One region of the Desulfitobacterium sp. LBE genome, then DNA from elsewhere that is predicted to be linked to it. Evidence: riboswitches for the same ligand, from Rfam matches in the RefSeq annotation. Region 1 holds a riboswitch; each other region holds the start of a gene.

Evidence for each region. A riboswitch is a leader RNA that binds a small molecule or an ion and turns the genes downstream of it on or off. The one in region 1 is predicted to bind cobalamin.
Region 2: linked by a shared signal. The riboswitch ahead of cobT (nicotinate-nucleotide--dimethylbenzimidazole phosphoribosyltransferase) and the one ahead of DESLBE_RS03715 (energy-coupling factor ABC transporter permease) in region 1 are both predicted to bind cobalamin.
Region 3: linked by a shared signal. The riboswitch ahead of DESLBE_RS00365 (ABC transporter substrate-binding protein) and the one ahead of DESLBE_RS03715 (energy-coupling factor ABC transporter permease) in region 1 are both predicted to bind cobalamin.

What each region holds. Positions count from the first base shown of each region.
Region 1 covers NZ_VLKD01000001.1:776,567-779,786, forward strand. Annotated here, with positions in the region: gene cbiQ (cobalt ECF transporter T component CbiQ) at 1-689, opposite strand, end outside; gene DESLBE_RS03710 (energy-coupling factor ABC transporter substrate-binding protein) at 768-1,079, opposite strand; gene DESLBE_RS03715 (energy-coupling factor ABC transporter permease) at 1,082-1,822, opposite strand; cobalamin riboswitch at 2,003-2,190, opposite strand; gene DESLBE_RS03720 (CoA-binding protein) at 2,350-2,742, shown strand; tRNA gene DESLBE_RS03725 (tRNA-Gly) at 2,816-2,889, opposite strand; tRNA gene DESLBE_RS03730 (tRNA-Ile) at 2,895-2,971, opposite strand; tRNA gene DESLBE_RS03735 (tRNA-Asn) at 2,973-3,047, opposite strand; tRNA gene DESLBE_RS03740 (tRNA-Ser) at 3,063-3,153, opposite strand; tRNA gene DESLBE_RS03745 (tRNA-Leu) at 3,168-3,220, opposite strand, start outside.
Region 2 covers NZ_VLKD01000001.1:42,001-45,220, reverse strand. Annotated here, with positions in the region: gene DESLBE_RS00185 (ATP-binding protein) at 1-956, opposite strand, end outside; cobalamin riboswitch at 1,078-1,251, shown strand; gene cobT (nicotinate-nucleotide--dimethylbenzimidazole phosphoribosyltransferase) at 1,348-2,487, shown strand; gene cobU (bifunctional adenosylcobinamide kinase/adenosylcobinamide-phosphate guanylyltransferase) at 2,507-3,121, shown strand; gene cobS (adenosylcobinamide-GDP ribazoletransferase) at 3,114-3,220, shown strand, end outside.
Region 3 covers NZ_VLKD01000001.1:75,543-78,762, reverse strand. Annotated here, with positions in the region: gene DESLBE_RS00375 (AarF/ABC1/UbiB kinase family protein) at 1-691, opposite strand, end outside; gene DESLBE_RS00370 (ATP synthase subunit B) at 684-980, opposite strand; cobalamin riboswitch at 1,120-1,263, shown strand; gene DESLBE_RS00365 (ABC transporter substrate-binding protein) at 1,377-2,345, shown strand; gene DESLBE_RS00360 (iron ABC transporter permease) at 2,428-3,220, shown strand, end outside.

The DNA of each region.
Region 1 (3,220 bases):
CTTTCCTCCAGAACCTTGATCTCTCCGTCATATCCTCGGGCCTCTAAAGAAGTATACAGCTCATTAGAGCGTTTATAAGCACGAATGAACAGGACAGATACCAAACTCCCCATTGAGCGATACCCGGTTTTAAGATTGACATAGCCCAGCCGGGAGTTTTGAGCAGTCAGCATGGTGCCAGCAGTCTCTAAAAGCACGAAGATAAAACGATAAATAAGTCCCATCATTTCCACCATAAGTTTGGGCAGCCTGAGCCTCCTCAATACGGACAGCAAATCCACCATGGGAGTGCTTAGGGATAGAAAATAGAGGCAGGATACAGAGCCGAGCACCCGAAAAAAGAGATTAACCCCTTCCCGTATCCCATTTTCTGAAATGCCTACCCAATAGCCTGCTATGGAATAGGCCCATAAAAAGCTGTAAACATCACGAGAAATATTAACGGCAATTGTAAAAATACCGATCATTAAAAACGACATAGGAATGATCATCAATTTTAGCCATACAGAGAGAGGTGCCCCTCCGAAGAATATGGCAACTCCACTCATGAACATAATCACGGCTATAGAAACAAACAATTGATCGGCCCACAGACACACTCCCAGGGTCAAGAAGGCAACGATGAATTTTTGCATAGGATCAATCGTTTTAAGTCGAGAAGCATAGGCATAAGTATCCGTATTCAGCATATCTTTGCAGCCTCCTTTACCCTTTCAGTGTGCACTTATTCATTTGCCGGTTTCCTGTTCCATAGGGTTCCAAGTTGTTTAATCGTGTTTACTCCGGCCCTTATAATAACCTAAGCCAAAACCGATGACTCCCGCTCCCAGGCCTGCTTGAAGGGCAAAGAGCAGGCTCTCGATTTCCCCGCTGGCCGGCTCAAAGAAGGGGGAAAACCAAGGCTCATAATCCTCCTGAATATTCAGGATCTCTTCCTCGGCCAAACCATCCGCCCCGCCGAATTCAGCGTCCTGGACAAGAACTAAGGGAATAACGGTTATAGCCACTACAAGCAGGAATAACAACACATTAACCTTAAAAGTGGATCGTTTTGTTTGTTCTACACCTGAATTAGCCATTGTTATACCTCCTTTGTTAACAGCTTGAGATCTTGCAGCTCACTTTTTCCATAGCTGGCCAGTGCGTTGAAGATGATGACAGTCAGAATCCCCTCACTGATCGCTAAGGGTATCTGAGTCACAGCAAAGATACTGGCAAATTTAGTAAGAGAAGCAGCAAAACCGCCCACTTCCGAAGGGAAGGCAAGGGCCAATTGAATGGAAGTCATGACATAGGTGGCCAAATCGCCTAAGGAAGCGGCCAGAAATACACCTAACCATTGTGGTCCTTTAAATTTTTGTACCAGTTTATACACGCCAAAGGCTACAAAGGGACCAACCACTGCCATAGAAAAGGTATTGGCGCCTAAGGTGGTCAATCCGCCGTGGGCCAGCAGCAAGGCCTGAAACAAAAGGACAATAACGCCGATAACTGCCATAGCTGTGGGGCCAAATAGGATGGCACCAAAGCCTACTCCGGTTGGATGGGAACAGCTCCCGGTAACCGAGGGTAATTTAAGAGCAGAAAGCACAAAAACAAAAGCCCCGGCCATAGCTAAAAGAATCTTCAAGCGTGGATTAAGAGAAATGGTTTTCTTAATCGAAAAGATACCCAACACGACAAAGGGTATTGCTAAAGCTCCCCAGGCAATGGCCCACCCCGGCTGTAAAAAACCTTCCATAATATGCATAGCCGATGCTTTATAAGGAATAAAAAACATCATCAAGACTAAACCAATAAAGAGCTGTATACGTTTGTTCATACTCCCCACTCCTTAATTTTTGATACGAACAATCATCTGTAGAATAAACTCAATAATACCTATCGAAAAAGCGTTTTCGCCGCAAGAAAAATAACCCTTCCTTACGGAAGGGTTTGCTATCCTGTATCAGATAAAACTATCTTGAACACCGATATCCACCTCCCTAACATCCCGTAGGTTCCTTGAATCGAGAATATGAGCAGGTTTCCTGGCTCAAGTTCATCATTAACCTACGTCTTCCCAGACAGTAATCCAGTGACATCATTGTAGGTTAACTCCCTTTTACAGTGGCGGGCACCGCGTCAGCTTCAACTGACTTCCCTTATGATTCCTCTTGCGAAGAATCAACTCAATTCTCAATATTTAATTTCAAGAACATTATAGCAATTTTTCAGCCAAATTGTATATAATTATATTAGAAATAAATACTTATTTTATTTAAGGTTGGGAGCATTTTAAAAACGTTCAAAATGGTGATATTAATCCCGAGGATTTTAATCAATGAAAATTAAGCTAAGGAGAAAACCATGCAAAACGATATTCAAGAGTTCTTAGACCAGGAGATCTGGGCAGTAGTCGGAGTCTCTAAAGATCCGACCAAATTTGGCACAAAGGTCTACCATAAACTCAAACAATGCGGCTATACGGTGTATCCCATTAATCCCAAACTCTCTGAGCTGGACGGAGAGCCTTGTTTCCCCTCTTTAAGCGCCTTGCCCGTTCGCCCTGATGTGGTCAGCCTCATCGTCCCTCCTCAGATATCGGAACAAATTATTGACCAATGTGCCCAATTAGGTATCAAAAGGGTCTGGATGCAGCCTGGCGCCGAAAGCGATGAAGCCTTGATGAAAGGGCGCGCAAACCAAATGCAGCTGATTGCTCATGAATGCGTACTGGTTGAAGCCCGGTCCCGCCGCTAAACCTGAAAAAAGGCAAATCCTGAAAATAAGCAGCAAAAAACCGTACTGGCATCAGTACGGTTCGTTTTAACTATGGAGCGGGTGATGGGAATCGAACCCACGTAGCTAGCTTGGAAGGCTAGTGCTCTACCATTGAGCTACACCCGCAGGTGTGGTAGCAGGGGAGAGATTTGAACTCTCGAATGAGCGGGTATGAACCACTTGCCTTAGACCACTTGGCTACCCTGCCATGGCTCCCCGAGCAGGACTCGAACCTGCAACCTACCGGTTAACAGCCGGTTGCTCCACCATTGAGCTATCGAGGAATATTGATTTATTACTGGCGGAGAAGGAGGGATTCGAACCCTCGCAGCAGTTACCCACTCTAACGGTTTAGCAAACCGTCCTCTTCAGCCACTTGAGTACTTCTCCGTAACCCTGCTTTTTGGTGCGGAAGATGGGACTTGAACCCATACGGTGTTACCCACACGCCCCTCAA
Region 2 (3,220 bases), 730 kb from region 1:
ATAAACAGAATGAACTTCAAAGGCTGCTTGGCCAGGAGCCGAATAATCTTGGGGTAGTCATGCAAGTCTGTTTTCGATAATTCCACCAGGCGCAGTCCCTGTTCACCATATTCCTGCACTAAAGCTTTAACCAAGGAAGATTTCCCAGTCCCACGGTTGCCATAGAGAATCACATTATTAGCCGGAAGGCCTTTCAGGAAAAATTCCGTATTCTGGAGGATGATTCCCTGCTCCCGTTCCTGATTAATCAACTTGCTGATGCGCATGGGCTCAGGGTGTACCCCTTCCAGCCTTTCCGCACGGCCCCGCCATTTGAGAGCCATGCACCGGCCGAACAATCCGGTACCCATGGTTTGATAATAAGCAAGCAGCGCATCCACCATTTCCTCTGACCTTCCCCGAAGCAGACTCTGCTTCAACTTTTTCTGAGAGGAAAGGAGATAGTTTTCAGCCCGATTCTCTTCTTTTGCATAAGTTTCTTTTTCCCTATCCATATCCGGAAGACTCAGCCAACCAGGCCAGCTTTCCGGGCTCAATGGTTCCTCCAGCCAGAGGCCCGGTTCTTCCGCCCCTTGCTCTGCACACCGTGCCTTGACAGCCCCTTTAATATCTTCCGCCTTCAGCCCGGCAAGCTCCCGCAAATAGAGCAGCTCCCGCCCGGCCAGTCGGCGCAGCCCGGCGGGAACCCGGTCCTTTCCCTGTTGAGCCGTTTGCCTGGCCAGCTCATTGTCATCCTGAAGCATACGCTCCCAAAGATAATCAGGCCAATGAGCCTGAGTCGCCAAGGAGCAGAAATGATGATAATCTTTATAAATTGCCATCAGATCAAACTCCCTGCTCCCTATCCCCTGGAGCAGTTTTTGGAAAGAAACTGCCACCGGATCCCCTATGATGCCTCGGAAAACAACCATTCCGTCAAAAAGAAGGGATAACCGGGTAATTTTCGTCCTATTCACATTATGCACATCCTTGTTTTCTTCTTGTGTTCTAGTACAATTCTTAGTACTATCTTAAATCCTGCAATTCTTTAAGTAAAGGGTTGACAAAATCTTCTTCTTTGCTATTCTATAATTAGTTAAAAAAAGTCCATTCTTTGGTGCCCCCAAGGGGAGAATAGGGAAACCGGTGCGATTCCGGTGCGGACCCACCACTGTGTAGGATGAGCCTGAACCATAACCACCGGCCAGACCGGGAAGGGGTAGCGGCGTTTGAATCCAAGCCAGGAGACCTGCCAGGAATGAAGAAAGCCTTTCCATGGGTGCTATGGAAAGCAGCGGCGACGAAGGCAAAGTCCCGACCACTTATGAAGTGGCGGGACTTTATTTTTTTTAAAGGAGAGGAATACAGATGAGTAAAACCGAATTAGAACAGGACAAGCTAGTGGATGACTTCTTAAGACAGGAAAACCTGAGTGACGCTTCCCTGGAGGAATGTGAAACCGCCTTAGACCATCTTATCCAGGGAATACACGGTCTTGACGAACAGGTCATGGCCGCTGTACAAACCCGTTTAGATTCCTTAACCAAACCCCAAGGCAGTTTAGGAGTCCTGGAAGCCCTCGCCAAACAATTGGGCGGGATTCAAGGTCAGCCTTGGCCGGAAGTACAAAAAAAGGCCATTCTCGTCATGGCCGGAGACCACGGCGTGGTGGCGGAAGGGGTCAGTGCCTTCCCTCAGGAAGTAACCCCGCAAATGTTCTATAATTTCCTGGGCGGCGGGGCAGGGATCAATGTCCTGGCCCGTCATGCCGGCGCCGAAGTGATCTGCACCGATGTGGGCATGGCTTTCCCGCTGGATCCGCCCGAGCTTATGGCTCACCGCATCATGAACGGAACCCATAACATGGCCCAGGGACCGGCTATGAGCCGTAAAGAAGCTCTGCTCTCCCTGCTGACCGGAGCTAAAATCGCCCGCCAGGCTATCGATTCCGGAGTGAATGTCCTGGCCACAGGGGAAGTGGGAATTGGCAATACCACCCCCAGTACAGCCATTATTTCTCTCTTGACAGGTTTGCCGCCCCAGGAGGTTACCGGGCGGGGCACAGGTCTGGATGATGAAGGACTCATCCGCAAGCAAAACGTCATCGCCCGTTCTATCGCCATCAATCAGCCCGATCCTAAGGATGGAGTGGATATCCTCAGCAAAATAGGGGGCTTGGAGATCGGTGCTCTGGCCGGGGCAATTCTGACCGCAGCCTATTCCCGTGTCCCCATCCTTTTAGATGGGGTCATCTCCACTGCCGCTGCTCTCATCGCTGTCCGCATCTGCCCTACGGCCCGCTTCTTCCTGATTCCCTCCCATTCTTCTGTGGAGATCGGCCATCGAGCCGCCCTGGAACAACTGGAGCTAAAACCCATCATGCATCTGGATTTCCGCTTGGGAGAGGGAACAGGAGCCGCTATCGCTTTCCATCTTCTGGATGCCTCCATCCACATTCTCAACGAAATGGCTACTTTTGAATCCGCAGGAGTCAGCGGTAAAAACTAAGCAATCACCGGAGGTAATTATGTCAGATTTTGTGCTCATAACCGGTGGAGCCCGCAGTGGCAAAAGCCGCTTTGCCGAGCTCCTGGCCGCTCATCCCGGCCTGCCTGTCACCTACATCGCCACGGCCCAGGTCTATGATGAAGAAATGGCTTTGCGTGTCAAAAAACATCAGGACCAGCGCCCTGCCCATTGGGGCTTAGTGGAAGAACCCCTTGCCCTTTCCTCTGTGTTGGAACGCCATGCTCAGAACAAAGGGGTCCTTTTGGTGGATTGTGTAACCCTGTGGCTGACCAATCTCCTCCTTGCCCACTATCCAGCAGAAGATCATCTGACTGAGCAGGAGTATACCCAGGCCCTCCATAGGCTGGAGCAGAAGATTCTCGAACAGGTCCGCATTGTCGCCCGTATAGCCCGGGATATTACCCCTCAGGTGATTATGGTCACCAATGAAGTGGGAGATGGTATCGTCCCGGATAATCCCCTTTCCAGGATTTATCGGGATCTGGCCGGCAGGGCCAACCAGATCCTGGGACAGGGCGCCCAGCAGGTCTATTCCGTGGTCGCCGGCTATCCGACGGAGATCAAAGCTGCCGGTCAGGCCTTACTGGATTCCTTGCGGCGAGAGGATGCCTAGCATGCGCAAATTATGGATCGCCCTGACCTTCCTGACCCGAATACCACTCCCTCAGCCGGAGCAGGTGACCTCGGAAGAATTCACCCAAAGTCAGCATTA
Region 3 (3,220 bases), 700 kb from region 1:
CCTTGGGAATGTGAATGGAGGAATCCCCTTGAAATTGCTTTCTGATTCGTTGGGCATTATTGCCTTCAATTTCATAGTTTAACTCATTGCGCAAGGAATTGGCGAATTCCTCCACCATATCCCGCACATGATAAAGGGCGGCCCAATCCATACGCTTTTCCGCCAAAGCAGCCAAATCCAAAAGTATTTCCAGATCCGTCTCGATCTTCTGGGCAATATGGGGGCGCTGGATTTTTACCGCAACACTTTCCCCTGATTGGAGAACGGCACGGTGAACCTGGCCAATCGAGGCTGCGGCCAGTGGCTCTTCCTCAAAATGCCGGAAAATATCCTGAGGCGGGGCCCCCAACTCGGCTTTAATAATTTGACTAACCTCGGCAAAAGAAAAGGGCGGAACTTGATCCTGCAATTTTTCCAGTTCCGTAATGAGGTAATCGGGAATAATATCCGGCCGGGTGCTGGCTATTTGTCCAATCTTCACATAAGTAGGCCCCAACTCTTCTAAGGCGTTACGCAGGCGCTGACCGAGAGTTATGGGATCCACCTCTTCCTCCCGCCTCCGCATCCGTCTGGAAAAAGAGATAAAATTAATAAGCCCCATCTCTTCCAGGATGAGGCTGAATCCATTACGGGCCAATACCGTGGCTACTTCTTGGTAGCGATGAACATGACGAATTTTTCTGCTAATCATGGGTCCGGCTTTCCAATTGAGCGATGCGGTTTTCCAGCCTCTCGATGTCTGCTTTGGTTGGAAGGTTAAGCTCCGCCAGGATTTTTTGCACTTGCTCCTTAAGCTTGACCTGAATCTCATTCTGCTGATCCTCGCCCTTTTGGACCAGCTCATTCATTAATTCCTTGGACTCATTGGCGGACAGCTCTCCTTTCTTTACCAACTCATCCACGACCTTCTCAATTTGCTCTTTGCTCACCACAGCGAAACCTAACCCCAAGGCTAAACCTTTCTTGAGCATATCTTTCATGCTTACATCCCCCTGCCGTGAATTGAAATCTTCATCCTTAGTATTTACGCGGTTGCTGAAAACCATTCTTTAATCACCAGGAAAGCACGCACTAAACAAACCTTGGCATTACCGGACGAATGCCTTATAATTGTCTTAATTCAATACACTAGGATTAGGTACTCAATCCTTACCGGAAAGAGTTAAAAGGGAAGCCGGTTCAATTCCGGCACGGTCCCGCCACTGTGAATTGAGTGAGTAATCACTCTTAAGTCAGGAACCTGCCTAATCATCAGCGACCCTCCTCGAGGACAGGATACGGCGCTGCAAGAGTTTACTAATGCAGCAAAAACCTTTTATCCTGGCGATAAAAGGTTTTTCTTGATCTTTCCACTTCAACTCGAAAGGAGCATAAAAATGAATAGAAAAAAACAGGCATTCACACTGCTGATAACCCTATGGGTGACCTTAGTTTTGCTCAGCGGCTGCAATTCACCCTCACAGCAAGGTGCCGCTCCTCCCGAAGCGCCCTCAGGGCAAGATACCATCCAGACTACAAGTTACCCTTTAACCTACACAGATGATACAGGTGTGGCCACCACTCTGGAAAAGGAACCTCAACGCATTATCTGTCTGGCTCCGCCTTCCACGGAGATCTTAAGCGCTCTGGGCCTGGATCGCAAGCTGATCGGCTTAACTGTGTACGATAATTACCCGGTGGGTATTCAGGAGAACGCAGAATATATTTTTGAAGACAGTTTAAACCCCAATCTGGAGCAGCTCATTCAGCTCAAACCGGATTTGGTCGTGACCGGAATGCATAAGGACAGCTTTATTAACTCCCTGCGCAGTTTGGGGATACCTGTCGCTCATTTAAACCCCCAAAGTCTGGAAAGCACCTATCAAACCATTGAGGAACTAGGATACATTACCAATACTCAGGAACAGGCCCAGGCTGTGCTCCAGGGAATGAAAGCAAAGGAACAAGCCATTGCCGATAAAGTAGAGGCCATCAAGGAAGCTGAGCGGGTCAGGGTATGGATTGAAGTGGATCCAGGTCTTTTTACCGCCGGTGCAGGAACCTTTCTTAACGAACTCATCACCAAAGCAGGTGGCATCAATATCGCCAGTGATGTCCAGGATTGGGCGCAATACAGCGAGGAGCAGGTGATTGAGAAGAACCCTCAGGTTATCCTGAGCACCTACTCCTACTACATGGATAATGTGAAGGCCACCATCGCCGCCCGCCCGGCTTGGCAAGCCATCGATGCTGTCAGCAATGACCGGATTTACGATCTGGACAGCGATATGGTGACCCGCTCCGGTCCCCGGATCGTCGACGGCTTGGAAACCATCGCTAAAGCCCTTTACCCGGAGCGTTTCTGACTCTTTAGCCCTTGGCAAGGGTGGTCTTATCATCCGTATGGGGAGAGAGCTATTGACCTAAGTTAAGGAGGATAACATAAAGATGAATTCCCGAACTTTCCCCAAAAGCATACCCTGGATTTTGGGCTTATCCTTGCTCCTGCTTCTTTCCGTTGTCATCTGTGTGATGACCGGCTCCGTCTCCCTGCCTTTTCATCTGACCTGGAAGATCATTTTAAACCATCTGCCTTTTTTGAGCTTTGACCCCAGCTGGTCCTCAGCCCAGGAATCCATCGTTTGGAATCTGCGCCTGCCCCGGGTCTTTTTAGCCCTCATCGTTGGGGCCATGCTGGCAACCTCGGGAGTGGCTTTTCAAGGAATTCTGCGCAATCCTCTGGCTGATCCCTATATCCTGGGGGTCTCCTCCGGAGCCGCCATTGGCGCCGCCTCCGCTATCCTTTTTTTTCGCAGCTTTTCTTTCTTCGGTCAATCGGCCCTGCCCCTCTTCGCCTTTGCCGGAGGGCTTATTTCTCTGGCCTTTGTCTTCTCTCTATCCAGACAGCATGGTCAGTTTGAACGGGAAACCTTAATCCTGGCCGGTGTGGTAGTGCAGGCTTTGCTGAGTGCTTTTCTCTCTCTTCTGATTGCCGTTTCCGGCGAGCAGATGCAGCAGATTATCTTCTGGATGATGGGCAGTCTCGCCAACAGCAGCTGGCAGAATGTCCTGATCCTTCTCCCTTATTTTCTGCTCGGCTTGGCCTATCTTCTCTTGCAAAGCCGGGAGCTGAATGTCATCGCTTTAGGGGAAAGAGCGGCCACTCACCTGGGAATCAATGTGGAGCGCAAGAAAATTGCCATTCTCATGGTCGGTTCCTTATTGGCCACAGCCGCAGTCT